3 regions of the Solibacillus sp. FSL K6-4121 genome follow, and region 2 is predicted to be linked to each of the others. Evidence: predicted binding sites of a transcription regulator. Region 2 holds the regulator's gene; each other region holds the start of a gene.

Region 1 (10,297 bases), 580 kb from region 2:
GAAAATTTCCGCATTGTATGCCGCGCTATTTAAAATTAATCCTACGATACCCGATACCCACCAACCTTGTGATGAACCAAAAATAGTTGGAATAACAGCTAAGTGAATTAATAATAATTGCACTAGCAATGGTGTACCACGGAATACGTCTACATAAATTTTAGCCGGCCAGTAAATTAATTTCTTTTTCGAAACTTGGCCTAACCCTAATAGTAGACCGAAAATGATACCACCAATATAACCACATGCGGTTAGAACAATGGTTGCCCAAAGTCCTTTTGCATATAGTTCACGGTAGTTCCAGATAATTTCCCAACGGAAAAAATCAAAAAACTCCATCTGAAACCCTCCAATAAATTAAAAATAGCTTATTCGATTTCTGTACCCGTAATTTCAGCTAATTTTCCGTTAGCCTTAATTTTGTCCAGACCTTCATTTAAAATATTTAATAGCTCTGTATTACCTTTTTTCACCATGAAACCAAAGTAATCTTTTTCAAATGAATCGTCTTCAATCGCTTTTAAACCAGAATCCGGATTTTTCTCCAAGTATTCTAAAATAACCGCATTATCACCGATCGCCGCATCTGAAGCACCTGTTAATACTTCTGTTAGTGCAATTGAAAAGTTTTCATAAGCTAAAATTTTTGAACTTGAAACGCCTTGTAAGTCCTGTGCTGCTTTGTGACCTGTTGTATTAATCTGTACAGAGATTTTTTTGTCTTTAATATCCTCTAATGATTCAATTGAAGAATCTTCTTTTGTCACGATTAATAATGTCGCCTCATAGTACGGATCTGTGAAATCATATGATTGCTTACGCTCATCTGTAATCGTAATTGCTGCTGCACCCATATCGATCTCACCATTTGTCACTTGGCTCATCATTGAGTCCCAGCCAACATTTTTAACTTCTGTTTCGACACCCATCTCTTCACCAATTGCGGCTAAAATATCAGCATCTAAACCTACTACATTTCCTTTATCATCTAAATACTCAAAAGGAGCATATGTCGCTTCTGTACCTGCTACGATTTTTGTATATTCTTTATCCCCTGTAGATGTTTTCTCATCTGCTCCACATGCTGTTAAAATCATTGAAGCTGCTGCTAAAGGGGCTGCCCATTTAAGTAATTTTCTAGCGTTCATTATAAATATCCTCCTGGAGTTTTTAATTTTTTAATTAATATCTTGTTCAATTATATTAATTCCCCAATTAATATACAACATTTAATTTTTAAAAAATTGATTATTATTGCAGTATGATGAATTTTTATAACAAAAATGATAAGAAATCTTCATATCTTTTAATATTTATTCATTAAATTATTATACAATTATTGTTTTTAAATCTTCTTTATACGATGAGTTCTGTATTTTTATTCTCTCTTTTTTAAAAATTTGGATTCATTACCATAACATGTGATTGCCAGCGACCTCCTGAAATAAGAGAAGACTTTACCGTTATTTGAATGATGAAGTACATTTTTTGAATAAATAAGGGAACGTTTTACCGTTATTTTAAATAAAATTCCGAAATTCCATGTTTTTTAGGCCAATAACGGAAATCTCTCCCGTTATTTTCGCAATTTTTTATATCATTTTCTAAATAAAGGAAATTCCTTCCGCTATTTATTTCATGATGCAATTCAATCTCCCTCTCCCATCACCTTTTGTCATCCCCAATTCAAGGTGATAAACCCAAACTAGGGTATAAAAAAAGACTACTTCACGGGATTCCCGTAAGTAGTCTTGGTTTAAGAATGAACGAAGGATAAAAGGAACCGGTACAGTGATTCCTTCTATCCTACTAAAAAATCCATCCTCCATTGTAGAGCAATAACGATTATGCTATTTTTCTACAATTGATATAGAAAAGTATATGAAAACAGTAAAATGGCGTCCTATTGGACATGATAATATAGTATCGCTTAAACATAACCTTTAATAATTTACTAATTATCTTCTCTTTTTTCAAGTCTAAATTATAAATTTCATTTAAAGAATTTAAATATTTTTTAAAAGTGCGTTTAAATTATACAGAATTCGGAAATTTATAGTATAGTGCCTAAAACGAATGTTAAATAATGGAATTAAAATGCTTATCATCCTATTAAAGAACGCTAATACTTAATTATTCGCAAATAAAAAAAGACGCCCTCGGAGGGAATCGAACCCCCAGCCTCAGAACCGGAATCTGAAGTGTTATCCATTACACCACGAGGACATATTAATAAGTAAAATAAGTATATGTTCAACTTTTCCCATTATACAGATGGTACGCCAGATTTTCAATAGCAAAAGTCAGAGTTTATATTTGACCATAACTGACTAATACGTGTATGATAGGTTTACAGCTGAAATGATTTCCATTTTTCAGCATAAGAATGCGAATAAAAGCTTTAACAAAGGGAGGATTATTCAATGAACTTAATTCCTACAGTTATTGAACAAACAAATCGCGGGGAACGTGCATATGACATTTATTCACGTTTATTAAAAGACCGCATCATCTTATTAGGTAGCGGAATCGATGACAACGTAGCAAACTCAATCGTTGCACAGCTACTATTTTTAGAAGCAGAAGATCCAGATAAAGATATCTACCTATACATCAACTCACCAGGTGGTTCTATCACATCGGGTATGGCTATTTACGATACGATGAACTTCATCAAGCCGGATGTTTCAACAATTTGTATCGGTATGGCAGCATCAATGGGTGCCTTCTTACTTTCTGCTGGCGCAAAAGGTAAACGAATTGCATTACCGAATGCAGAAGTAATGATTCACCAACCACTTGGCGGTGCACAAGGTCAAGCAACTGAAATCGAAATCGCAGCAAAACGTATTTTACATTTACGCGAAAAATTAAACCGCATCATGGCTGAGAACACTGGCCAAGAATACGAAACATTAGCGCGCGACACAGATCGTGATAACTTCATGACTGCAAAGCAAGCATTAGATTATGGTCTTATCGACAAAATCTATGAGCGTAACCAATTAAATAAATAATGTACGATGAAGCATGCAGGAGTTAATCCTGTGTGCTTTTTTTAATGCAACGTTTTATTCGCCACTCGCTCTATTTTAATAGCCAAAAACCTAAATTTATTCGTCAATTCAATAACGATAATCGCCACAAAGAAAAATTTATTCGTCAATCTCCTTCAATTAATCGCCACTCGCCCACAAAAAAAATAAAGCACAACCCGTTCATCCTGTGAATTGGTTGTGCTTTTCAAGTTAGTTTGCTTTTTCGATTAAAAGCTGGAGAGCATTAATGGCTTTTTCTTCATCGTGACCATCAGCACATAATGTGACAACTGTACCTTTAGCCACAGCTAAGCTCATAATCCCCATGATCGACTTTGCATTAACTTTTTTCGTATCCTTTTGTAAAAAAACGTCTGCTTTAAAACGATTTGCTTCTTGTACGAATAATGCAGCTTGTCTTGCCTGTAAGCCAGATTTCAGCTTTACTTCTACTTGTTTTTCGATCATCTTGATATACTCCCTTTCACAACCGTTCATCGCTACTTTTATCTATCTTATCGGAATTATTCGAAAAGAACAATAATAGATTCCGGTACACATGAAATCGTTACCATTATTACCTATACATTAGCATAAATGTACTTAAATCGTAAGTTTCATTCCAAAATTCTACGTAGCCAATGCCACTAAATTTTTTCACCACGTCTGAGGGCCTCCGCTATATCATCGATTTTACGTAAACGATGATTAACGCCTGATTTACTTACAACGCCTGTTGAGACCATCTCTCCAAGCTCTTTTAATGTGACATCCTGATATTCGACTCGAAGACGGGCAATTTCCCGTAATTTTTCGGGCAATTGATCAAGTCCCACTGCATTATCGATATAGCGGATATTTTCAACTTGCCGCAGTGCCGCGCCAATTGTTTTATTTAAGTTAGCCGTTTCACAGTTGACGATACGATTTACACTGTTACGCATATCTCTTATGATTCGTACATCTTCAAACTTTAGCATTGCCTGTACAGCACCGACTAAATTCATAAAATCCGAAATTTTTTCTGCTTCTTTTAAATAAGTAACATAGCCTTTTTTTCGTTCGATTGTTTTTGCATTGAGATCATAGCGATTCATTAGCTGTGCCAACGCTTCCCCGTGCTCCTTATATAAAGAATAGATTTCCAAATGATAAGAGGAAGTCTCCGGGTTATTAACTGATCCGCCTGCTAAAAATGCCCCACGTAAATAGGCACGGCGCTCACTGTTTCGCGGAATGATCGATTTTGAAATCGTATGATTAAATTCAAAAGAATTCGATACAATTTCTAAATCATCCAATATTTCACGGGCACCTTCCCGAACACGGCATATGTACACATTATTCTTTTTCAGGCGCATTTTTTTTCGCACAAGAAGCTCTACATTATATGGATAGAGCCTTTTTACAATGATATATAGTCGACGTGCTATAGCTGCATTCTCTGTTTGAACATCTAAGCTTATTTGACGATTCGCAAAGCTTAACGAACCATTCATTCGTATAAGGGCGGACACTTCAGCCTTCAAACAACTGTCATCCGCTTCAACCTGTGTCAGTTCCTTTTTTGTTTCAGATGCAAATGACATTATGTGCTCCCCCTTTCCTAGCAAACTATGTAGTGATTACAAGTAATATTACTTCATTGTTTGTTGTTTTAGTATTGTATATTCACACAGCCAATCCGCTAAATTACTCGCATCATGACGTACTGTCCCATTTTGGATAAGTGCAATTTCCTTTTGAATAATATTAATGCCCATCTCTTTTATTCTATCTATATCAAATTTTACGGGCTCGGCATTTTCTTCACGATAGTTTTCATAAACTGACGACGGAAGCTCTTTTTCATTAATCAGTATCGATTGAATGAACGGTTCCCCTACATGCGCATGAATGGCCTCAATATGCTGTGAGGCTGTATATTGACCTGTCTCACCTTGCTGGGTCATTAAATTAGCAATATAGATTTTCTCACCCTTTGCACGAATTACCGCCTGGCCAATTCCTTTAACTAATAAGTTCGGAATGATGCTCGTATAAAGACTGCCTGGTCCAATCAAAATAAAATCCGCGCGTTCAATTGCGTGAACAGCAGCTGGCAACGGTTTTAAATTGCTCGGCTCTAAATACACACGCTTAATTGGTGCATGGCCAGACGGGATTTTCGATTCCCCGATAATGTCTGAACCATCCATTAATTCAGCATGTAATGTCACTTTTTTATTTGCAGCAGGAATGACTTTTCCGTGCACATTCAGAACTTTACTCATTTCTGCAATGGCATGGTTAAAATCACCTGTAATTTCCGTTAAAGCTGTTAGCATTAAATTGCCTAAAGAATGTCCGTCAAGGTCATTGGATTGCGAAAAGCGATATTGAAACATTTGCTCAACTAAAGGCTCTACATCCGACAATGCTGCAATCACATTCCGCACATCCCCTGGAGGCGGAATATCATAGTCATCTCGTAAACGCCCAGAAGAGCCACCGTCATCTGCTACCGTAACGATGGCTGTAATATCAAAAGGATGCTGTTTTAAACCTCGTAATATCGTAGAAAGCCCCGTGCCCCCACCGATTACGACGATACGTGTTCTCTTTTTCTTCATTTAATCAATCCTTTCTATGATTGATATCTCTATGTGAAATGATGACTTGATCATTTTTTGCTAACAGTTTGCCAAAGTATTCAGCGAGTGTTACCGAGCGATGTTGTCCACCTGTACAGCCAAATGCGATTACTAACTGCGACTTTCCTTCACTGCGATAATGTGGAATCATAAACGTAAACAAGTCCGTTAACTTGGCAATGAGCTGCTGTGTTTCTTCTGTTGCAAGCACATAGGAAGAAACCTCTGTCTGAAGACCGGTTTTATGACGCAATTCCTCAACATAATAAGGATTTTTCAAGAAACGTACATCAAACACTAAATCGGCATCGATCGGTAAGCCATGCTTAAAGCCAAATGACATAATATTAAGTGAAAAAGTCGGGCTGCTCATATTTGAAAATTCCTGTGCAATGCGTTCGCGTAATTCCCGGGGTTTCAACTTAGATGTGTTTACAATTGTTTTTGCACGGCCTTTTACCTCAGAAAGTAATTCCCGTTCCTGTTGAATTCCTTCCAATGGTAAGCCTTGTGTTGCAAGTGGGTGTGAACGACGAGATTCTTTATAACGTCGAACTAAAGTGGCATCGTCGGACTCTAAAAATAAAATCCGGAGTAAAATGTCCTCTTCATTCATTAACGCATCGAGCGATTCAATTAACGACCCAAAAAATTCTCTCCCACGTAAATCCATTACGACCGCGATACGTGAAATTTTCTTTTCGGAATCTTTCATTAGTGCTAAAAAAGTAGTCAAAAGTTCCGGTGGTAAATTATCAACACAGTAATAGCCTAAATCTTCAAAGCTTTGAACTGCGACCGTTTTGCCCGCCCCTGACATTCCTGTAATAATAACTAACTCATGTGTAAAGCTCGAACTACCCACTTGTTTCATCTCCTCTAGTTTTGTTCTATCGAGTGTTGAATGGTTTCACTTAATAGCTCAAAATCCTCTGTATATTCAAATGTACCATATTGCATTCCTTGGCTTGCTGTTGCAAATAATAAATTTGTGCGGTCACCTGCTGCCATCGGAAGGTCGTTTAATTGCTCTATTGGATACCAGTCCAAAATGCCTTCACGTGTTTCCACAAACGGTGTTCCTTCTACATCTGTTGCAATAAATGTATAGAGCATCCATTCATCTACGACTGTATCTCCATTTTTTATAACCATTGTATAAATGCCTTTTAAATGAACATTTTCAGGCTTTAAATTCGTTTCTTCCTGAAATTCGCGAACAGCTGATTCATAGATGGATTCTCCCAGCTCCATCTTGCCGCCGGGCGCAACAAACCAACCTCTTCTCGGTTTTTGGAGCAACAGCACTTTGCCATCTTTTATTGCAAGTAAATTTGTAATACGCTGCATACGTAATCACCTCAATTCTTTCATTTGTGGATATCAATTTATGACTTTCAAGATAATCCACATAAAGTACAGATAGCCTCTCACGCTATTGTACGCTAAATTTCTTTTCCTAATGCTTATATTTCTATTATACCTTGTCCCAGGCATTACGTAAAAGTACTCGTACCATTTGTCCCATTAGTAAATAAAGGATTGAGGGCTGAGTATCTATAATTCCGCACAAAAAGAGGTTGTTTCAGCGCAGATCGCGCTTGAAACAACCTAAGGATAAAAATATAAGGGGGTTAAAACAAATTCTACTTTTAGTATACCCTTATTTTGTAACGATATGATTACATTTATGTTAAGGATTTATTGATTTATTTTTTCTTTTATTTCTTCGATGTAATGTTGGGCTGATTGTGCAGCAATACTGCCATCGCCAGTAGCTGTTACAATTTGGCGCAGCATTTTCTCACGGACATCACCCGCTGCATAAATACCCGGAATAGCTGTTTCCATTTTTTCATTTGTTAAAATGTAGCCTGCTTCATTTAAAATATTCAGTGAAGCAAAAGGAGCTGTCAATGGAAGCGTGCCCACATATACGAATACGCCATCTGCCTGCATTTCCTTTTCAGTGCCATCAACCGTTGAAACTAATGTTACTTTCCCTACTTTGCCGTCCACTTCATGAATTTCCTTCACTTGTGTATTCCAGATGAAATCAATTTTTTCATTGGCAAATGCACGATCTTGTATAATCTTTTGAGCACGTAATTTATCACGGCGGTGAACAATTGTTACTTTGTCTGCGAAGCGTGTTAAATAAATACCTTCTTCAACAGCTGAGTCGCCCCCACCGATTACAATTAGGTTCTTTTGTTTAAAGAATGCACCATCACATACAGCACAATAACTTACACCACGACCTCCAAGCTCTGTTTCACCTGGAATGCCTAATTTTTTATATTCTGCACCTGTTGTAATAATTATTGTACGTGTTTTGTATTGTTTTTTCCCTGAAACGATAATTTTATATTCTTCACCATCGATTACTTCGGAAACATCACCGTAAGCATATTCTGCACCGAACTTTTTCGCGTGCTCGAACATTTTTGTAGATAGCTCTGGTCCTAAAATTGTATCGAAACCTGGGTAGTTTTCCACTTCTTCAGTACTAGCCATTTGACCACCAGGAATACCACGTTCAATCATTAATGTTGCTAAGTTTGCGCGTGATGCATAAACCGCAGCCGTCATACCTGCCGGACCTGCTCCGATAATTACTACATCATAAATTTTTTCTTCAGACATGTTGATCCTCCTCTTGCGTATACCATTACGATATTTTTATCGTATAAGATTGCTTGGATAAATACAAATATACTGCCCTATTCAAAGTCAGCCGGTATGAATTCGTACAATTCATCACTATACTTCGTTAATGTCGCAGTTGTAATACCGTATTTGCCTGCAATCGCCTTTTTCGTTATCTTTTTTTCAAGTGCGATGTTATATGAATATTCAACCGCAGCAGCCAATGCAGCACTATTTTTAAACGCATACCCTTGCTGGAAAGCGATTTCGCCTAGTGCAAACCACGTGCTTAATATTTGTGCTACTTCAAGTGAAATCGATTCATTTTTTTCTGTTATAAGTTCCGCCACTTCCATAAAACGTAAAAAGTGCTTTTCCTCATTACTTTTTTTATCGAAATCATATTCAAGGGCATAGGCCAGACATAGTTTTTCCAAGTCCGAAAAACTAGCAACATTTAAAATAGTAGGATGTGCTACAATCTCCTGCTTATACGCAGAACGCTTTAATAGAAAAAGTCCGAATAACCGGCTTGATTCATGCTCATCCGATAATTGGCGAATAATGAATTCCCGATGATTTTCAGCCGAGTTACCGAAAATCGTTCCTTCATTACTTTTCCATGGCTCCATACCTTCTTTTGAAGGGTCCAACTGAATCAGCAATTTCCATGATTCATTGGCTACTGCTTCATGTCCTGTAAAGTAGGCTGATTGGGCAAGCCAAAAATAAAAGCCTGGATCCCCTTCATATCCCTTTTTACTCATTGAACGCAGCCATTTATACGCTTCATCATATTGACCGATCAATGCCAATGTTGCACCTAGCTTATAGCGATTATCCCATTCAAAAGGTTGGATTTTCTTTAATATTGAAAGGAGATTCTCAAGCTCTTCTGTGTTTCTCTCATAATAGGCAAACACCGCTAAGTTACACATTGCATGGAGATTCCCCGTGTTTTCACGCAACACTTTATATAAAAGTGCGCGCGCCTGTTCAGCATCGCCAACATAAAAATAGGCTAACGCCAAGTTATTGTACGCATTCCACAAATCCGGGTATTCCTCAATAATTTGCTCCAACATTTCAATTGCAGCTTGGAAATCCCCTTGTTCCATGTGACGACGAGCTTTTTCCTGCGCTACATGCTTTGCCCCTTCAAATTCGTCCATATCATCCATCTCTTCGCCTACATAGTCGACAAATTCCAATATTTCAGAAGCATCCTCTAGGTAAGCACCATTAGGTTCCATTTCCAAATAGCGGGCTGCGTACTTTTGTGCATCAGCAATATGTCCGATACAGCCTGAAACTTCTGCCATCATAAATATAATTTCGGATTCATCCGGCTCTAAACTATAAGCGGTATGGATCAATTCATAGGCATGCTCAAAGTTTTGCAATTCCATTTCTAAAATGCCATATTGCAATAACACGTGCGCGTCATCCGGACTTAAATCTGCTGCTCGCTTAATAAACTTATAGGCTTTATCCATTTCATCCCGCTCAATTGCTTTTAATGCTACGCTATAATAATAATCACCATTCGGAACAAACGACACGACATTTGATGCATTTGCTTTTAAACGTTTATTTTCCAATAAAATTCCTCCGAGTCATTTCCGTTCAATACCTTTATATAATTCAATACGAAGTGTATCGTATGCTCAATTGTAGTAAAATACGCCTCGGCATCAGTACATCCTCTAATAGGAAGTAGACAACCATCCGAAGTTTTTATTTCGTTCAGCAGCCTTTTGACAACTACTGAGAAATAAACAAAGAAATAAGGAACGCACAAGTGTCGTCCCTTAATCAATTCTTTCCATTATAGCATATGTAGCAAATATGTACTTAAATCATGTTTGCAAACAACGGAAATTCTCTTGTGATTATTGCTTCTTACCTTCATGTCTTTTTTGTAGGACATCAAGCACTTCATATACATCCACTTTTTGTTCTTGAAGTAACACAAGC
Region 2 (10,297 bases):
CCTTGATTGTGTTCTTTACCATCTTTAATCACAACTACTTGCATATCTTCACCAGGAATAACGACAGGCTTGACCGCATTTGCCAAATCATTAATATTCAATACTTTTACTCGGTGCAATTCGCAAACTTTATTTAAGTTAAAATCATTCGTTAAAATTTGTGCGCTCATATTTTTAGCTAAACGGACCAATTTTAAATCCACTTCAGCCACATCTTCAAAATCTACTTCAGTAATAAGGACTTTGGATGACCGTTCATCCTGAAGACGCTTTAGAATATCCAACCCTCTGCGACCACGCGTACGTTTTAACGTATCAGAAGAATCTGCAATATGCTGAAGCTCTGTTAGCACAAACTGAGGCACGACTAAAATTCCTTCAACAAACCCAGTCTCGGATATGTCCGCTATACGACCATCAATAATAACGCTCGTATCAAGCAATTTATATTGATCTTGCTCCTGTTCCTGCACTTCTTTTCCAGATGCATCATTAATACGTTTCTTTGTGGATTTCACTGTAAAAATCTGCATAAGCTCATCACGCTTACTAAAGCCTAATCTAAAGCCTAAATATCCAAGTACAATCGATAAGATTGCTGGAACAACCGCAGTAATTACAGGTATATTCATTTGATTAATTGCCACACCAACTAATGTTGCTACACTTAGCCCTACAATTAAGCCAAGCGTCCCAAACAATAAATCTGCTGCAGGCAATTTAAATAATACTTCTTCTAACCATGTAATTAATTTTACAAAGTAATCGGATAACGCAAACGATAGAACAAATAATAAAGCAGCACCTATCGCAACACTAATGTACGGATTATTAAGCCACGGATTGGATGATAAATTCATAAATTCATATAATGGCGGTAAGAAAATGAGACCTAATGCTCCACCGATAAATAAAAATGCTACTTGAATAATTCTTTTTAACAATTACTATCACCTCCATCAATAATTATACATATAATGCCCTGTTCATGCGAAGCACAACCATCAATATCGCAGCAAAATAGAAATATTAATTAAAGACTCTATTTATGTAAGTTCCATGCCTTTATTAATATTAAACATTTACAGAGAATTCTCCCTTTGTATTTGTTGAATTTACATCATATCTTTTCGATTATTACAGAGTTCATTTAAAATTATACTCTTACATAGTAATAAATAACGATTTTAGATATTATTTTAAAATAATAGAAAAATGACAACATAGAATAGGAGAATACGTTTTGGATATAACGAAAGAAGTAAAAATTTCAACCGCTGACCCATCTGCAATCGGGTTATTCGGTTTAGCTATTGTAACATTTGTCGCTTCAACTCAAAAATTGGGATGGACTGAAGGTTTAGGTTTAGTCATTCCCTGGGCAATTTTCTTAGGTGGGATTGCACAATTTTACGCGTCAGTATTAGATTCAAAGCATAATAATACATTTGGTACGACAGCATTTGGCGCATATGGTTTATTTTGGATGGGTGTAGGTATGAGCTGGTTCGTTCAAGCCGGTGTGTTCGGTGAAGCATTGCAAGCATCTGTTGATACACGTCAGCTTGGCGTTGTGTATCTAGGGTATTTAATCTTTACCCTATTTATGACGATTGGTGCAGCTGAAACAAATAAAGTTTTATTTTCTATCTTTGTAATGATTGATTTACTATTTATCGGTTTGGCTTTAAGCTCATTTGGCATAATGGAACATGGTATGCATTTATTAGCCGCTTATTCTGAATTAATTATTGCGCTTTTATCACTTTACGGTGCAGGGGCTAATGTATTAAACAAGCATTTCGGCTTCAACTTCTTACCGATTGGAAAGCCTTTTGGCATTTTCACAAGAGAAGCATTTGAAAAGAAAGATAAAACTGTAAAAGCATAATTCATAGGACTTGGACAAAATAAGCGCCGCAAAATGTATACTAACATTTGCGACGCTTTTTTTATCTGCAAAGAGCATGATAATAAGTGTATTATAAATTTTGAAAAGATTCCCGAAGTGCATCACTAATTGTTTCAACACCGACTACTTGAATATCTGCAGGGAACTCCCAGCCACCAATATTGGAGGCTGGAATAAATGCGCGTTTAAACCCTAGCTTTGCCGCTTCCTGTACACGCTGTTCAATTCTAGAAACGCGGCGTACTTCCCCAGTTAATCCTACTTCCCCAATAAAGCAATCAGTCGGGCGTACCGTTTGATCTTTAAAGCTCGAAACAATACTCGTTAATACCGCTAAATCAATTGCCGGCTCATCCAGCTTCACACCACCGGCAACTTTAATATAGGCATCCTGTGCCTGAAGCATCATACCCATCCGTTTTTCCAATACTGCCATTAAAAGCTGCACACGGTTTTGATCAACCCCTGTAGCCATGCGTTTTGGATAATTGAAACTTGTCGGCGTGATAAGTGACTGTATTTCCACCAAAATTGGTCGTGTCCCTTCCATTGACGCCACAATTGTCGAGCCTGGTGCACCTTGTGAACGTTCCTGTAGAAACAGCTCAGACGGATTCAATACTTCTTTCAATCCACCGTGGAGCATCTCAAAAATAGCAATTTCATTTGTAGAACCAAAACGGTTTTTTTGACTCCGTAAAATACGGTGGTTATGGTGACGCTCCCCTTCAAAATACAAAACAGTATCTACCATATGTTCTAAAATACGCGGCCCTGCAATCTGACCTTCCTTTGTAACGTGACCAACCAAGAAAATCGCGATGTTTTTCGTTTTCGCAATACGCATTAATTCTGCTGTACATTCACGTACTTGAGAAACACTCCCCGGCGCACTCGTTACTTCTGGATGATGTACTGTTTGAATTGAATCGACTATAACAAATTTCGGTTGTACTTCATCAATTGTTTGATTTAAAAATTCCAGATTTGTTTCCGAGTAAATATAAAGCTCTGGAGTGTGAACTCCTAAGCGTTCGGCTCTTAGTTTCGTTTGACGTACAGATTCCTCGCCGGAAATGTATAACACACGCTTTCCTTGATTAGAAAGAAGAGCAGATACTTGTAATAGTAATGTCGACTTCCCTATTCCCGGGTCTCCCCCTATCAAAACAAGTGAGCCTGGGACAATTCCGCCGCCTAGAACGCGATTAAATTCATTCATTTCTGTGGCAATACGTGTTTCTTCCTGTACCTCCACATGAATAATAGGTGTTGCCTTTGTAGCGGTTGTAGAATGCTGGAACGCACCACGCGGCCCTTTTGTGATGACTTCGACTTCTTCATTCATCGTATTCCATTCGCCACACCCTGGGCAACGCCCCATCCATTTTGCCGCTTCATAGCCACAGCTGCTGCACATAAATTTCGATTTCTTTTTTGCCATTTTGCTAGCTCCTTCGAATGTTTGTTCCTATAATTGTACACGAAACAAAATCGAATACCCACTAATCAGTCGTAAAATTCATTTTGGGCTTCAAAAATGGATAAAAAAAGACGAGGCAGGAATTAACCTACCTCATCTTTTTATTCCATTAATTTGATGATACTTTTTCTTGAGTACGGACGATAAACTCATCACTTACATAATCAAGTACCACTGTTTGCGATTTATCTAATGTCCCTTTTAACAGTTCTTCAGATAAACGATCTTCCACATGTTTTTGCAATGCACGACGTAATGGGCGAGCACCATATTGTGGATCGTAGCCTTCTTCAGCAATCTTTTCAAGTGCAGCATCTGTAAGGTGCAGCTCAATTTCTTGCTCTTTAAGACGGTTTGTTAAAGAGTTAGCCATTAATGATACGATTTCTTTTAAGTGAACTTTCTCTAATGAGTGGAACACAATCATTTCATCAATACGGTTTAAGAACTCTGGGCGGAATGCTTTTTTCAGTTCTTCCAGCATTGTACCCTTCATATCTTTATCTTTCGATTCATTTAATCCTGCACTAAATCCAACATGCTTACGGTATTTCAATGCATCCGCACCAACGTTTGATGTCATAATAACTACCGTATTACGGAAATCTACAACACGACCTTTTGAATCCGTTAAACGACCATCTTCCAGTACTTGCAATAAGATGTTGAATACATCTGGATGTGCTTTTTCGATTTCATCAAGTAATACAACTGAGTATGGTTTACGACGAACTTTTTCCGTTAATTGACCGCCATCATCAAAGCCCACATAGCCTGGAGGTGAACCAACTAAACGTGAAGTCGAATGTTTCTCCATATACTCTGACATATCTACACGGATCATCGCATCTTCATCACCGAACATTACTTCTGCCAGCGCCCGTGCAAGTTCCGTTTTACCGACACCTGTAGGACCAAGGAAGATGAATGAACCGATTGGACGTTTAGGATCTTTTAATCCCGCGCGTGCACGACGAATAGCTCGTGAAATTGCTTCCACCGCTTCACCTTGACCGACTACACGCTTGTGTAATTCTTCTTCAAGGTTCAGTAATTTCGCTGATTCTGCTTGTGCGATTTTAGAAACCGGAATTCCAGTCCACATTGCAACAACTTGGGCAATGTCATCCACATATACTGTCGACTCTTCTTTACCCTGTTTTTCTTTCCATTCCTTTTTCATTTGCTCCAGCTCTTGTTTTAGCTTTTGCTCCGAATCGCGTAACGCTGCTGCCTTTTCGAATTCCTGACCTGAAACAGCAGCATTCTTTTCAGATTTTATGCCTTCTAGCTTATCTTCCAATTCTTTTAAATTCGGTGGTACTGTATATGAACGTAAACGAACTTTCGAACCTGCCTCATCAATTAAGTCAATTGCTTTATCCGGTAAGAAACGGTCTGAAATGTAACGATCTGATAATTTCGCCGCCGCTTCTACTGCTTCATCCGAAATTTTCACACGGTGATGTGCTTCATAACGGTCACGTAAGCCTTTAATAATTTGGATTGTTTCATCAACAGACGGCTCATCAACTTGGATAGGTTGGAAACGACGCTCCAATGCGGCATCTTTTTCAATATATTTACGATATTCATCAAGTGTTGTGGCACCGATACATTGTAATTCACCACGGGCTAAAGATGGTTTTAAAATGTTAGATGCATCAATTGCACCTTCTGCACCACCTGCGCCGATAAGTGTATGAAGCTCATCGATGAACAGAATAATATTGCCGGCTTGGCGAATTTCATCCATAACTTTTTTCAGACGATCCTCGAATTCACCGCGGTATTTTGTACCTGCTACTACAGTACCCATATCAAGTGTCATAACACGTTTGTCACGTAGTGTTTCAGGTACTTCATTATTAATAATTTGCTGAGCTAATCCTTCAGCAATGGCTGTTTTACCGACACCTGGCTCCCCGATTAGTACTGGGTTATTTTTCGTACGGCGTGACAATACTTCCACGACACGTGTAATTTCTTTTGAGCGTCCAATGACAGGATCAAGTGAACCTTCTCGGGCAACTGCTGTTAAGTCACGTGCTAAACTATCCAGCGTCGGTGTATTTACAGTTTGCGCCATATTTGACGTTCCACTATTATTGGCATCATTATTTCCTAACAGTAATAAAACTTGTTGGCGTGCTTTATTAATACTTACACCTGTGTTAGCCAATACACGTGCTGCAACACCTTCTCCTTCACGAATTAATGCCAATAGGATATGTTCTGTACCTACATATGCATGACCTAATTTACGTGATTCATCCAATGAAAGTTCGATTACTTTTTTAGCACGCGGTGTGTAATGTACGATAGGCCCAACTTCCTCGGTACCTTTTCCTACTAATTCCTCTATACCTGTTTCAATCATTTGAGGGCTTATATTAATTGCTTCTAATGCTTTTGCGGCAATCCCGCCACCTTCACGAATTAAGCCAAGTAAAATATGTTCTGTTCCAATTTCTTTATGCTTAAGGCGAATTGCTTCTTCTTGAGCAAGTTGTAATACTTTCTGAGCACGTTGTGTGAATCGATTGAACATCATAAAAAATCCTCTCCTTTTTCCCCATTGTTTGTAGCTTCATCTTGCTCGTTTAACTTATCTTGTAAAAGCTTTGCACGATACATATCGCGCTCTGCTGGTTGCAAAGTAGTACCAATATATTGCTGAATGAGTCCAGGTTGCATTAAAAGCATGCACTCATTTAATTTACGCTGTGAAATAGGTTCTAATAATCCTAAACTTACCCCAAGACGGACATTGGATAAACAGCTTGCGGCTTCTTCACTCGGTAAAATTTTTGCATACTTCAATGTACCAAGTGAGCGACTTAAACGGTCTTCTAATATTGAAGGCGCTCGCATCAACAAATTCTTCCGAGCAAGCTGTTCTTTTTGTATAACTTGCTCTACTACTTCTTGAAGCTCCTGCAAAATTGTTTCTTCAGATTTACCTAAAGTGATTTGATTAGAGATTTGATAAATATTACCTAAATTTTCACTTCCTTCTCCATATATACCCCTCACTACCATTCCTAATCTTGTCATCATCTGAATTAAGGCATTCATTTGTTTAGTCATCGTAAGTGCTGGTAAATGAAGCATGACAGAGGCTCTAAGTCCCGTTCCAACATTGGTCGGGCAACTTGTTAAGTATCCATATCGGTCTTCATATGCATAGTTGATTGACTTACTCAAGTAGCGGTCAATTGTTCTAGCTTCCTGAAAGGCTTCTTTTAAGTTCATACCTTGTGTCAGGCTCTGAATTCGAATATGGTCCTCTTCATTTACTAATATGCTAATGGATTCATCTTTTGTTAAAAAAAATGATCCTATTTTTTTTCTTCGCGCCAAGTTAGGGCTTATAAGATGCTTCTCCACTAAGATTTGACGCTGTAATACAGGCATATCTTTTATTTGGAAGTAGGAAAATTGATAAGGGTTTACGTCTGTAGATAGTAGCACCTTCATCATTTTATCTTCGACTACCTGTGCCTCTTCTTCTGTAAAACTTATCGGAAATCGAGTATTGGCAATATTACGAGCAAGTCGAATGCGTGTGCTTATGACGATATCCGATTCGCTTTCATGTTGCATCCAGCTTGGACTAGCATTCGTTAGAAAATGCTCGATGTTCATGCGTTCCCCTCTCCTTCCTGTTTAATTTTATTTTCCAATTCACGGACTTCATCACGAATCGAGGCTGCATCTTCAAAGCGTTCCTCAGCAATTGCCTGATGTAATAATGTACGGAGTTCGTTAATTTGTTGTTCAATTTTTTCTTTTGATGGGGCATTTTTTTCGTACCCTACATGCTGTGTGCCTGCTTGAATGCGCTCAAGCAACTGTGGTAATTGCTCGCTAAATGTTTCATAACACTGACCACAACCAAATTTACCTTGCTTTAAAAATTGTCGGTACGTAAACCCACAAGAAGGACACGCCTTTTGAGTAGTAGGCTGTTTCGTTGCATTTTCTTTTTTTGCGTTCACTGGTACAAAATTGAACCAATTCGATATTAGTTGTTGAAGAGATGTTGGCTCTTCACTCACATCAAATTGAAATGGATGGAATTGTGTAGCGCATACTTCACAATAGTGACGTTCCACTTTCTGACCGTTGTGAACTTGTGTTACCGTTACATTTGCATGACGCTGCTTACAATGCTCACATATCATATATTTACACCTCTACTTTTCAAAAGAAATCGTTTGTAGCATTGCATGCATAATGCGTGCCCTTAACTGATCACGGAGTGGTAAACCTACCTGTAATGTGACACGATCGAGGGCTACTTTCATAATGCTTGCTTCACGCTCGGTAATAATATCCTCTTCCAACAATCGATAAATAATATGCTCTGCATTCGTCTGTGCAATGGCATTCCCTATCTGTGTTTCCATTTCATCTAATAAGTTTTTCTTTGAGTGGATTGTTACTCGCAAAATTCGAATATAACCGCCACCCCCGCGTTTACTCTCTACATAGTATCCGTGTTCGGTCGTGAAACGCGTATTGATGACGTAATTGATTTGGGAAGGAGCGCAGGAAAATTGCTTCGCTAATTCATTTCGCTTTATTTCAATATGTCCCTGTCCATCTAATTCAATAACTTCCTTCAAATACCCTTCAATTATGTCAGATATATTCCTCATGCTGTTCTCACCTCTCATCAACTGACTTTGACTATCTTTGACTTAAATATACAATATTTATTTTTTGTAATGCAACTATTTGCTCTTACTTAAGTTTCCCCTAAATCACAACAATAAATCCCTATTAATGTAAAAAAACAGCCGAGTTTGTTTTGTACAAACTCGACCGCTTAATCTTAGACCCAACGACCGACAATTGGATAATTCCAATCTTGGTCTGATAATGCTTTTATAATTCCTATCACTGGAGCACCCCAGAAGATTATGAAGAACACCAATAAGAATGGTAAACCGATTAACACAATTGTGAAGATCCCTGCAATTGTTAATAAAATACCAAATACAACTTGGAATAGTAATGCTTGCATTGCAGTACGTTTTACTTCGGATTCAGTAGTTATTAAGAAAAATAGAATCGGTACTAAGAAAGGAGCAAAAAAGGCACTCGCATGTATAATAATTTTTGACCATTTAGATTCCATTTGTTATCAACCTCACTTTGTATTGTTAACTTATTTACGAATAATATTCATAAAAGTTTCATAGCAGGAATAAAAAAATCCCGATTCTTTTATCGAGATTTCTTAGAGAATAAACTTCTGATTAATATGGACCTCTATCATCCGGGTTATCCCCTTCTTGAGGAAATAAAAAATACGAAATTATAGCTGTTAAAATGGTAGCTCCTATCACAATCAATATTCGATCACGGTCGCCTACTTCTGCATAATTATTGACTAACATAATATAAGAAGCAATTGCAACCCCTAATGACAATGGTATAACAAATTTTAAACGACCTTTATGAAATTTCATTTTTTCTACGCCCTTTGAATCTATTTTTGTTAGTTTCTATCATACCTCGTTTAATTTTAAATTACAAATTCTTCAATAATAAGAATTTATACCGAAATAATAATGATAATACCAATAAAAAACAGTAAGATTGTAATAGTTGGAAAATTAATGAAATGAGGAATAGTATGGGCATTCTATTTGCAAGAGCGACTAAAGTTTCGAAAAAACCTTACTTTGATATAGATAAATATTCTCAAGAAGTTTCTTTAGATGTTTCGAAGTATCCCGATTTAAATAAACAGCTTCAATTATTAAAATTAACAAACGATGACTTAGCCATAATCAAACAGCTGGAGCCCTTTGCACCAGAAATCATTCCTACTATGGTGGAACAGTTCTATGCAGCAATTAGTTTAAGCACGGAGCTTACTGATATTATAAATAATACAAGTAAAATAGACCGATTAAAAGTTACTCTATACAAACATTTAGAAAGTATTTTTAAAGCTTCAATTGATTCGCATTACTTAGAAGAGCGTCAGACAATTGCACATGTACATGTCAGAATTGGTTTAAAATCAAAATGGTATATCGCTTCGTTCCAATCCTTAGTAACGACATTTATTGAGTTTATCGAAAAGATTGATATGCCGAACTTAGAAATGGGCAAAGCCATTAATGCTTTCTCGAAAATTATTAATCTCGAACAGCAGCTTGTTATCGAAGCTTATGAAAAGGAAGAACAGCGCATTCGTTTGGAAAATGTAGAATTGCAAACAAAACTAATCGACCGCATTCAAAATACCGCGCAGGAATTGTATAGCATTAGTGATGAAACAAACGATTCTTTACAGGAAATAGCCAGCCAATCTGAAGAAATCGCTTCTAATACAGAGCAAGGTTTAAATTTAGTCGCGGAGACAGAAGACAAATCGACAACCGGCACAACCTATTTAGTGAGTCAAACGGCAATTATGACGACGATTTTAGACCGAGTAGAGACATTGGAAACTTCAATGGTTACACTTCGTCAATCCTCTCAAAAAATTGCTGATATCGTAGGGTTAGTTACAGGTATCGCTGATCAAACGAATTTACTAGCGTTAAATGCATCTATTGAAGCTGCCCGTGCGGGAGAACATGGTAAAGGTTTTGCTGTCGTAGCGGATGAAGTTCGAAAGCTTGCAGAAGAAACGAAAAAAGCAGTTCAAAATGTGTCGCAATTAATTAAAGAAACTGAGCTCAGTATTACCCAAATGTCTCATTCTGTTTCGAGTGTCGATGAGCAGGTCAAAATGAGTGTCGATACTCAAAAAAATTTAGCGGATTCATTTACTTCTATTACAGAAGCTGTATCCGGCATTAAAAAGAAATATGAAAATACTAATGAAGACATTCATACCATATCCTCTGTCATTACGGGATTAACACATACAACAA
Region 3 (10,297 bases), 820 kb from region 2:
GATAACGTAATTTCGTTGGCGATATTTTTTAAATCATCAATTCCATTACTCATTGCAACACCAATACCGGCATAATCAATCATTTCAAAGTCATTGTCCTCGTCGCCAAATGCAATGATCCGCTCACGTGGAATACCCATTTCTTTTGAAATGAAGTCAATGCCAATTGCTTTACTTAACCCTTTATGCACAATTTCAATAATCGGGAAAGGTGCCCCCCAGCGTCGATGCTCGATCAGCTCGGCATGTACATCCTGCAAATGTTTACGGATAATCGGCGTATTTACATCATCTGCCTGAATTAATAAACTCGTCGGATTTTCCTTTAATGTCTGTTTGAGATCACCCATTAAAATATTAGGGCTACCCATATTAAACATTTCGTGTACTTTTTCATCCTCACGATGGAGATATACATCATCCATTACTTCGGCGATTAAATTATCATATTCATATTTATGGACTGATTCAACAACATCGTGGACTACACTTAAATCCACAGGTGTATGAATTGTTTTCCACATGGGGTTTTTTGGATGGTGGATAAGCGCACCGTTAAAATTGACAATAGGTGTCGTTAACTCCAATTCTTTATAATAGGGAAGACTAGCCCGGAAAGGACGTCCTGTCGCGATCATTACTTGATGTCCCGCTTGCTTTGCCTTAAACAGTGTTTCCTTTGTAAGGGAGGAAATCTTCTTATCATCCGTCAATAATGTTCCGTCTAAATCCAATACTATTAAATGTTCGTTCATGAGAATAAGCCTCCTTTAGCATGGGTATTATTGTAACGTGAAAAATTAACATTCGTCAAAGTTTTGAAACAATCGTGAAGTTTTGATAAGGTTAAGGCGAGGTGAGAAAAATGATTGTTAAGCAAGAGTTGTGGAAATCTATTCCATTATTGCATGTGTATGATGAAACGATGGACGAACATACACCCGTCGTTATTTTTTTACATGGGTTCTTAAGTGCAAAGGAACATAATCTTCATTATGCGTATCAGTTTGTGCAAAAAGGTATCCGAGTTATACTGCCTGATGCAATCATGCATGGAGAACGATCAGATTATTTAACGGATGAACAGATGAACTATAACTTTTGGAAAATTGTTTTAAAATCGATTGAAGAAGTACATACGCTTTATGAAGAATTGAAACTAAAAAAAATGGTAGGCGACAAAATTGGCGTTGCTGGAACGTCAATGGGTGGCATTGTAACATCGGGTTGCTTAACTATTTATCCATGGATTCAGGCTGCTGGTATTTGTATGGGGACAACGAGCTACACGAAGGTCGCGCTTCATCAAGTTGAGGAACTGAAGCAAAAGGGTGTTCAACTTCCAATATCTGAAGAACAGCAAAGTGCTTTGTTCGATATGCTCGGCAAATATGATATGGAAAAACATGAATCATTGTGGTCAAACAAGCCAATAATATTTTGGCATGGTGAAAAAGATACGGTCGTTCCATTTAGTATGAGTCGCCCTTTTTATGAACAACTTGAAAAAGAAGGAAAGGCGGCGAATATTCAATATATCGCAGAGCCAAAAGCAGGACATGCCGTTTCAAGAAATGGTATTTTACAAGTGACGGATTTCATTGCACAACGTTTGGCATAAAGCATTCGTTCTGCTATGATAGACGATAACACTATGTCGAAAGGGGAAATAAAAAAATGGCAATTGATCAAGATATGAAAGACAGCATGTACGGAGCATTGGAAAACGTAATTGACCCTGAGCTAGGCATCGATATTGTCAACTTAGGTTTAGTATATGAAGTGGATTTAACAGAAGAGGGCTTAGCGATTGTTACAATGACATTAACATCAATGGGTTGTCCACTTGCACCAGTAATCGTTGACCAAGTAACGACAGCTTTAAGTGAATTACCGGAAGTAAAAGAGGTAAAGGTAGATATCGTATGGCAACCGGCATGGTCTAAGGACAATATGTCACGCTATGCAAAAATGGCTTTAGGTATCCGTTAATAAAAATATTAAAACGATTATTTTGCAGAAGCAAAATAATCGTTTTTTTTTAAGTTAAGATTAAAAAGTCCGTATTATTCACTATAACGATAGTCGAGGGTGATTTTTTATTTTTCCATTGGAATCCAGTTTAAATATGCGTTTAACATCAAATAATTATTAATGAAATGCTTTTCTAAAATATTAAGGCTAAAATGCCATTTGTTACACAAATATGAGTCGTTATTTCGTTTTACTTAATTATTAAGGTATATTTTATCGAATATACAAAAATATAAGAACGTACCTAAAAAGGGAGTGTAAAAATTTGTGAGTTGACTAATTTTGACCTATAATAAAATTAGTCAGTAAAGGTCAAACTATCGGGAGGATACAATATATGCAATTTAACCAAACACAAGACAATCGTCCGCCTTTAGAACAATTTGGACGTAATTTAATTGAACAAGTAAAAAATGGCAAGATGGACCCGGTTATTGGACGTGATGAAGAAATTCGCAATGTTATCCGGATTTTATCGCGCAAAACAAAAAATAACCCTGTATTGATTGGCGAACCAGGTGTTGGGAAGACGGCTATTGTCGAAGGCTTAGCTCAACGGATCGTACGACAAGATGTGCCGGAAGGGTTAAAGGATGCGCAGTTATATGAGTTGGACATGAGTGCACTCATCGCAGGCGCTTCTTATCGTGGTCAATTTGAAGAACGTTTGAAATCGGTGTTAAAGCAAGTGAAAGATTCAGATGGAAGTATCATTTTATTTATTGATGAAATTCATACAATTGTAGGTGCCGGAAAAAGTGATGGTGCCATGGACGCAGGAAATATGCTCAAACCGATGCTTGCGCGCGGGGAATTGCATTGTATCGGTGCGACGACATTGGATGAATATCGTATGTATATTGAAAAGGATCCTGCTTTGGAACGTCGATTCCAGCAAGTTCTAGTACGTGAACCGTCTATTGAGGACACAGTATCCATTCTACGTGGTATTAAAGACCGTTTTGAAGAGCATCATCGTGGTGTTCGTATTCATGACCGCGCCATTATTGCAGCAGCACAACTAGCCAATCGCTATGTTACAGACCGTTTTTTACCGGACAAAGCAATAGATTTAGTTGATGAGGCATGTGCCATGATTCGAATTGAAATCGATTCAATGCCGCAGGAACTCGATCAATTAACACGCCGACTTACTCAGCTTAAAATTGAACAACAAGCATTGAAGAAAGAGAAGGATGATGCGAGTAAAAAACGCCTGGAAATCCTTACGAATGAAATCGATACTTTAGAAGCTTCAATGCAATCGATGAAAGAACAATGGGAACTTGAGAAAAACGGTTTGCAAATTGTACGCGATAAAAAAGATAAACTGAAAAAATATGAAGCAGAACGTGATCAACTGTTCGTGTCCGGCAACAATTTAGCGCGGGCAAGTGAACTGCAGTACAGTATAATCCCGCAACTGGAGAAAGAACTTGGAGAATTGGAAAAGCAGCTTAAAGATTCGGAAGGCAACCGCATGCTACGCGAAGAAGTAACGGAAGATGAAATTGCAAAAATTATATCCCGCTGGACAGGTATTCCGGTAACGAAGCTTGTTGAAGGGGAACGTGAAAAGTTATTGCGATTAAAAGATACATTACATGACCGTGTCGTTGGACAAGATGATGCAGTCACGTATGTTGCAGAGGCGGTATGGCGTGCCCGCTCCGGTATTAAGGATCCTAATAAGCCAATTGGAAGCTTCCTGTTCTTAGGACCAACAGGTGTCGGTAAAACAGAATTGGCAAAAGCACTAGCGGAACAATTATTTGATTCGGAAGACCATTTTATCCGAATCGATATGAGTGAGTATATGGAGAAGCACTCTGTATCCCGACTTGTCGGAGCACCACCTGGTTATATCGGTTATGAAGAAGGCGGACAGCTAACAGAGGCAGTACGCCGTAATCCGTATTCAGTAGTACTATTAGATGAAATTGAAAAGGCTCATCCGGATGTAGCGAATATTTTACTGCAATTGTTGGATGATGGTCGAATTACCGATAGCCAGGGCCGAGTAGTAAACTTTACGAATACGGTTGTTATTTTAACGTCTAATATTGGGTCACAATTTTTACTGGAGGCGTCGGATGATTCCGAGAAGCTTGTACAGACAGCTTTGCGTCAGCACTTTAAGCCGGAGTTATTAAATCGAATGGACGATATTATCATTTTCCATGCATTGTCGGAAGAACACTTCCATGCAATTGCCTGGAAATATGTAAAGCAGCTCCAGGAAAGAGTTGCAGAACAGGAAATTACGTTACATGTACGTAAGGAAGTAGTGGATTGGATTGTAGAACATGGCATTGATCCTCAATATGGTGCACGTCCATTAAAACGCTTCGTTCAGCGCCACTTGGAAACAATTGTTGCGCGGGAACTATTAAAAGGTGTAGTAACAGCAGGTGGTGTGCTAGAAATTATGCTGGAAAATGATGAACTGGTGATTTCCCAGAAGTAGAATCTCCAAAAAGGTTGTAATACGAAATTAAATAAAATGACAAGGGGCTGTCCAGTATAATACCGGACAGCCCTTTGTCATCTATTAATGTTGCTCTGCTTCCATGTCTGGAGTTGATTCGTTTGGAATGATTGCAGCGATAATAAGTACTAATACGCTGAATACTAATGATACGATTACGCCATTCATGAAATTAAAGTTTACACCTAATACAGAACTTACTACATAGTTAGTCATTGTTACTAAAAGGAATGACCAAAAGAAAGTAATAATATATTGCATCAATTTCACCTCATTGAACTTATTTATATCGTTATTTTGAAATTACATCTTCAATATCATACCACAAGCCTTCATGAAAATAAAAGGGGGAATACAACTTTTCGCCAAGATGTCATAAAGTGAATATTCCGGACCGTAAAAACATGGCTATTGTCTTTTCTATAAATTTTAATTGTTTTCAAAATACTTATACATTATAATTAGTACCAGATACTAATATTTAGTGATTATTTTGTGTTATTCAGCAGAAGGATTGGGTTGGATATGTTTGAAAACAAGGGGGATAATATATGAATGCTGGTATAATTGGCATGGGCAAGTATATTCCGGAAAAAGCTTTGACAAATTCGGAAATTGAACAATTTTTAGATACATCAGATGAATGGATTCGTTCACGGACAGGTATTGGAAATCGATATATTGCAGAGAATGAGGAAACATCGGATTTAGCCTATAAAGCGGCACAACAAGCAATTCAAAATGCCGGTATTACAGCAGATGAAGTAGGATTAATTATTGTCGCAACGGTTACTCAAGATCAAAACTTTCCGAGTGTAGCCTGCCAAATACAAGAACGTCTTGGTATATCGGGATGTGGTGCAATGGACATTTCTGCTGCGTGTTCAGGCTTTATTTACGGGACGGCAATAGCAAAACAATTTATTGAGAGTAATAGTTATGAATATATATTAGTAGTAGGTGTTGAAAAATTATCGAAAATAACCGATTGGAAAGATCGCAACACAGCTGTCTTATTTGGTGATGGTGCAAGCGCAGCTGTAATTGGTAAAGTTTCTGAAGGGCGCGGCATATTGGCATATGAACTTGGGGCGGATGGAACTGGTGGAAAACATTTGTATTTAAATCCAGAAAATCACATTTCGATGAATGGTCGTGAAGTATTTAAGTTTGCAGTTCGTCAAATGGGTGAGTCCGCAGTTAGTGTACTGGAGAAGGCTGGATTAACGAAGGAAGATGTAGATTACCTCGTACCGCACCAGGCGAATATCCGCATTATGGAGGCTGCTAGAGAGCGTCTAGGACTACCGGAAGAAAAAATGTCGAAAACGATTCAGAAATACGGTAATACATCGGCTGCGTCAATTGGTATCTCGATTGTCGACGATTTGGCTGAGGGGAAAATAAAGGACGATGATATTGTTGTATTAGTTGGTTTTGGTGGAGGGCTTACTTGGGGGGCACTCGCATTAAAATGGGGAAAATAAAGAAAGAGAAGGGTGTTAAATGATGGAGAAAAGAAGAGTTGTTGTAACAGGAATCGGCGCAGTAACGCCAGTAGGAAACAATGCAGAGCAATCATGGGATAATGTAGTAGCAGGAAAATCAGGAATTGGACCACTAACGCGTGTAGATACGAGTAAATTTCCGGTGTCTGTTGCAGCGGAGGTAAAAGATTTTAATATAGAAGATTATATTGAGAAAAAAGAAGCGCGAAAAATGGATCGCTTTACCCATTACGCACTAGCTGCTTCAATGATGGCTGCAAAAGATGCTAACCTTACGATTACAGAAGAAATGGCACCTCGTGTTGGAGTATGGATTGGCTCGGGAATTGGCGGAATGGAAACACATGAACAGCAATTTTTGACATTCCAAGAGCGCGGTGTTCGCCGAGTAAGTCCGTTCTTCGTACCAATGATGATTCCTGATATGGCTTCAGGCCAAGTATCAATTTATTTAGGAGCAAAGGGAGTTAATTCATGTTCTGTTACAGCCTGTGCTTCAGGGACAAATTCAATCGGAGACGCTTTCAAAGTAATTGAACGCGGGGATGCGGATGTAATGATTACAGGAGGAACGGAAGCACCAATTGTAACAATGGCGGTTGCCGGCTTTTGTGCAAACACTGCATTATCTTTAAACCCAGACACTGCGACGGCATCACGTCCATTTGATAAAAATCGTGATGGCTTCGTTATTGGCGAAGGGGCAGGTATATTAATTCTGGAAGAATATGAACATGCAAAAGCACGTGGCGCGAAAATTTATGGAGAAGTAGTTGGCTACGGTTCGACAGGAGATGCCCATCATATTACAGCACCAGCTCCAAATGGTGAAGGGGCTGCGCGAGCAATGAAAATGGCGTTGGATGATGCGAATGTCTCTCCAGAGCAAGTAGGATACATTAATGCACACGGTACGAGTACACCGTACAACGATTTATTTGAAACACAAGCAGTGAAAACGGTATTTGGCGATCATGCATACAAGCTGGCAATGAGTTCGACAAAAAGTATGACTGGTCACTTATTAGGAGCAGCAGGTGGTATTGAAGCGATTTTCACAGTACTTGCCTTAAAAGAGGGGATTTTACCTCCGACGATGAATTTACATGAACCTGATCCGGAATGTGACTTGGACTATGTTGCAAATGCAGCAAGAAAAGCTGATGTGGAATATGGACTGAGCAATTCATTAGGTTTCGGTGGGCATAACGCTTGTTTATTGTTTAAAAAATACACAGAGCAATAGGAAATATAAAAAACGAACGGACCAATTCTATCGTCCGTTCGTTTTTCGTATAGTTGTACAAAGGATGGTGTTTTGACACGTTTCGTACTATTTCTATTTTTTTATGGGCTTTGTGTAATGTCGATTAGTAATATGATTTTATACTTAAATTATCGGACATTGGGCTATTCATGGCATGCAGTAATGCTGTACATCCTTCATGGTGCAGAACTGTATTTGCTTGTAATAGCGGTAATCGGAATGGTTAGCGTCGTTTACGGCCTAATCCCATCGCGTTCTCCATTTTCTTAAGCGTTTTGGCTGCGATAGCATCCGCTTTAGCAGCTCCTTCATCTAAAATAAGATCAAGTTCTGGAGAGTCGATTAATGCATAATAGCGCTCTTGTATAGGTGCAATATGGTCGATAACCGCTTTTGCCACACCTGCTTTAAAATCGCCGTAGCCTTTGCCTTCGTATTTTTCTTCTAAATCCTTAATTGAAACTCCTGATAATGCAGATTCAATAATGAGCAAATTGGATACGCCTGGCTTATTTTCAACATCAAATTTCACAATTCCCTCAGAATCTGTTACTGCAGATTTGATTTTCTTTTCAATCTCTTTAGGTGTATCCAAAAGTCGAATTGTTGCTTTCGTATTTGTATCCGATTTTGACATTTTTTTCGTCGGCTCCTGCAATGATTTGATACGGGCACCTTCTTTTGGTAATTGAATATCAGGAATCGTTAAAACATCATTGTAACGCTTATTAAAACGTTCCGCTAAATCGCGAGTAAGCTCGATATGTTGCTTTTGGTCTTCACCTACTGGCACGATGTCTGTATTGTAAAGAAGAATATCGGCAGCCATTAACGGCGGGTATGTTAAAAGTGCAGCAGAAACGGATTCTTTTCCAGTTGATTTATCTTTGAACTGTGTCATGCGCTCTAATTCACCGATTGAAGCGACACATTGCAGCATCCATCCTGCCTGTGCGTGCGCAGGTACTTCGGATTGGATAAATAAAATGGATTTTTCAGGATCAATGCCACATGCAATGTACATTGCTGCCAATGATCGGATATTTTTGCGCAATTCCAATCGATCTTGTGGAACGGTAATGGCATGTTGGTCGACGATGCAGTAAATAGCATTATTGTCGTCCTGTAAAGCAGGGAATTGTTTAATTGCACCGATGTAGTTTCCTAAAGTAATTGTTCCGGTTGGCTGTACGCCTGAAAAGATGGTTTTCATTGGGGGATTCCTCCTTAAAATGGGTAAATAAGATTTTCTCCAAAATTACTTGAAGTATTTTTAGACAAAAAAACATCATGCGTCCTCTATTAAGTAAATAATAGAAGGGACGAATGATGTTAAAATCCGCGGTACCACCCAGCTTGCCACAATTGGCCACTCTTCTTCGTAACGTGAAGGGAACGAGCTAAACTAATGAAACCTACATGTAAGTTCGTTCATCAAGCTAACTCGGAAGTCCATTCCATTTAATGAATGATCTGTTTGCACCAACCACAGATTCTCTAGGCATTCGCTTTAAATGTACTACTCTTCGTCATCGTTTTTTCATAATCTTGAAAGTGATTATATCGTAAATATTGAAAAGAAAGCAATTGTTTTATTTGAAAGAAATAGGAATAAAAATGCATTGTAGTGGAAATAGTAGTAAAATAACAAGCTGATTATTTGAAACAACAAATCTTCGCTCAGTTTAGTTCTCAATTAAATTTGAATAAATGAGAAAAAACATTCTGTCTTTTAAGTTTAAATCTATTAGCATAAGGGTACAAAAATGTTGTAGCACAAAAATAAAGAAAGTGCGCTTAATAGAGAAAAACATGTAATAAAAATTATTACGGTAGTTGAATTATTTGTTGACAATGTGTATTCAAACATGGCGTATTCATGTATAATAAGAACAGAATCTTAAATTAAATTAATTCTAAACTAAGTATTATATATTTACGCTTCCATATGAAATGAAGCTGCATATATCAGTTAAATTGAAATCAATTAGAGAGGAGTGAGACAATGTTAGTAACATTATTTACTTCACCAAGTTGTACTTCATGTCGAAAAGCAAAAGCATGGTTAGAGGAACATGATATCCCATATACAGAGCGCAATATTTTTTCGGAGCCACTTACAATTAGTGAGATTAAGGAAATTTTACGAATGACAGAAGATGGTACCGATGAAATTATTTCAACGCGATCGAAAATTTTCCAAAAATTGAATGTAGATGTTGAAACATTGCCATTGCAAAGATTATACGAGTTAATTCAGGAATACCCAGGTCTTTTACGCCGACCGATTATATTGGATGAAAAACGTCTACAAGTCGGCTATAACGAAGATGAAATCCGTCGATTCCTACCTCGTAAAGTACGTGCTTACCAGCTTCAGGAAGCGCAACGCATGGTTAACTAAATAAAAGACACTCATGATGCTACGGTTGCCTAGGGTGCAATTGTGGCATCTTTTTTTTATTTCAGATCATATTAATAATGAATTCTTTAATACTTGATTTAAACTGATGGGTACAATACAATTTCAATTATTCAAATAATTTATGCTGAATAATGTTTTTTCTTTTCATTTTTATCCAATCCATCATACAATAGAGTTATAGATACTTCCCATTTTTTAAGTATCTTAGTTCCGATGCAATAGAACGCCTTATTGTATACATTTTGGAATATAAGTGACGTTCTATACAATGACTGTGAAGGGAGTTGAGGTCTAATGGACATCGAACGCATTAATGAAAATACGTTAAAACTATTTATTACGTATAGTGATATCGAAGACCGTGGTTATACGCGTGAAGAAATTTGGTACAATCGCGCTAAGGGAGAAGAGCTCTTTTGGGATATCATTGGCGAAGTAAATACAGATGATTATTTCGACTTAGATGGTCCGATTTGGATTCATATTAATGCTTCTGATAGTGGGTTAGAAGTCGTTGTAACTCGTGCATCTGTAGGGAATGATTCCGAAACTTCATCGATGGTTGGTACTTTTGA

The links. The regulator CtsR, encoded in region 2, represses protease genes until heat stress. The targets are predictions, from matches to a motif close to ATGGTCAATAAAGGTCAAACA.
Region 1: a site for CtsR is predicted at 2,314-2,334, ahead of clpP (ATP-dependent Clp endopeptidase proteolytic subunit ClpP). Genes of this name have one in related genera too.
Region 3: a site for CtsR is predicted at 2,333-2,353, ahead of MHH95_RS07835 (ATP-dependent Clp protease ATP-binding subunit). Genes of this name have one in related genera too.

Annotation. Positions count from the first base shown of each region.
Region 1 covers NZ_JBBOCS010000001.1:180,598-190,894, forward strand. The annotation lists gene MHH95_RS00970 (amino acid ABC transporter permease) at 1-339, opposite strand, end outside; gene MHH95_RS00975 (basic amino acid ABC transporter substrate-binding protein) at 369-1,148, opposite strand; tRNA gene MHH95_RS00980 (tRNA-Arg) at 2,155-2,226, opposite strand; gene clpP (ATP-dependent Clp endopeptidase proteolytic subunit ClpP) at 2,424-3,017, shown strand; gene MHH95_RS00990 (HPr family phosphocarrier protein) at 3,249-3,506, opposite strand; gene whiA (DNA-binding protein WhiA) at 3,686-4,627, opposite strand; gene MHH95_RS01000 (gluconeogenesis factor YvcK family protein) at 4,676-5,650, opposite strand; gene rapZ (RNase adapter RapZ) at 5,655-6,545, opposite strand; gene MHH95_RS01010 (NUDIX hydrolase) at 6,551-7,021, opposite strand; gene trxB (thioredoxin-disulfide reductase) at 7,373-8,317, opposite strand; gene MHH95_RS01020 (tetratricopeptide repeat protein) at 8,395-9,921, opposite strand; gene hisIE (bifunctional phosphoribosyl-AMP cyclohydrolase/phosphoribosyl-ATP diphosphatase HisIE) at 10,213-10,297, opposite strand, start outside.
Region 2 covers NZ_JBBOCS010000001.1:764,657-774,953, forward strand. The annotation lists gene MHH95_RS03945 (PIN/TRAM domain-containing protein) at 1-944, opposite strand, end outside; gene MHH95_RS03950 (acetate uptake transporter) at 1,244-1,891, shown strand; gene radA (DNA repair protein RadA) at 1,983-3,356, opposite strand; gene MHH95_RS03960 (ATP-dependent Clp protease ATP-binding subunit) at 3,505-5,949, opposite strand; gene MHH95_RS03965 (protein arginine kinase) at 5,946-7,043, opposite strand; gene MHH95_RS03970 (UvrB/UvrC motif-containing protein) at 7,040-7,582, opposite strand; gene MHH95_RS03975 (CtsR family transcriptional regulator) at 7,595-8,059, opposite strand; gene MHH95_RS03980 (DUF4870 domain-containing protein) at 8,236-8,541, opposite strand; gene MHH95_RS03985 (acyltransferase) at 8,663-8,875, opposite strand; gene MHH95_RS03990 (globin-coupled sensor protein) at 9,043-10,297, shown strand, end outside.
Region 3 covers NZ_JBBOCS010000001.1:1,582,010-1,592,306, forward strand. The annotation lists gene MHH95_RS07820 (Cof-type HAD-IIB family hydrolase) at 1-755, opposite strand, end outside; gene MHH95_RS07825 (serine aminopeptidase domain-containing protein) at 866-1,621, shown strand; gene MHH95_RS07830 (metal-sulfur cluster assembly factor) at 1,684-1,992, shown strand; gene MHH95_RS07835 (ATP-dependent Clp protease ATP-binding subunit) at 2,372-4,501, shown strand; gene MHH95_RS07840 (YjzD family protein) at 4,586-4,783, opposite strand; gene MHH95_RS07845 (beta-ketoacyl-ACP synthase III) at 5,074-6,009, shown strand; gene fabF (beta-ketoacyl-ACP synthase II) at 6,032-7,276, shown strand; gene trpS (tryptophan--tRNA ligase) at 7,521-8,510, opposite strand; T-box leader at 8,613-8,839, opposite strand; gene spxA (transcriptional regulator SpxA) at 9,303-9,701, shown strand; gene mecA (adaptor protein MecA) at 10,017-10,297, shown strand, end outside.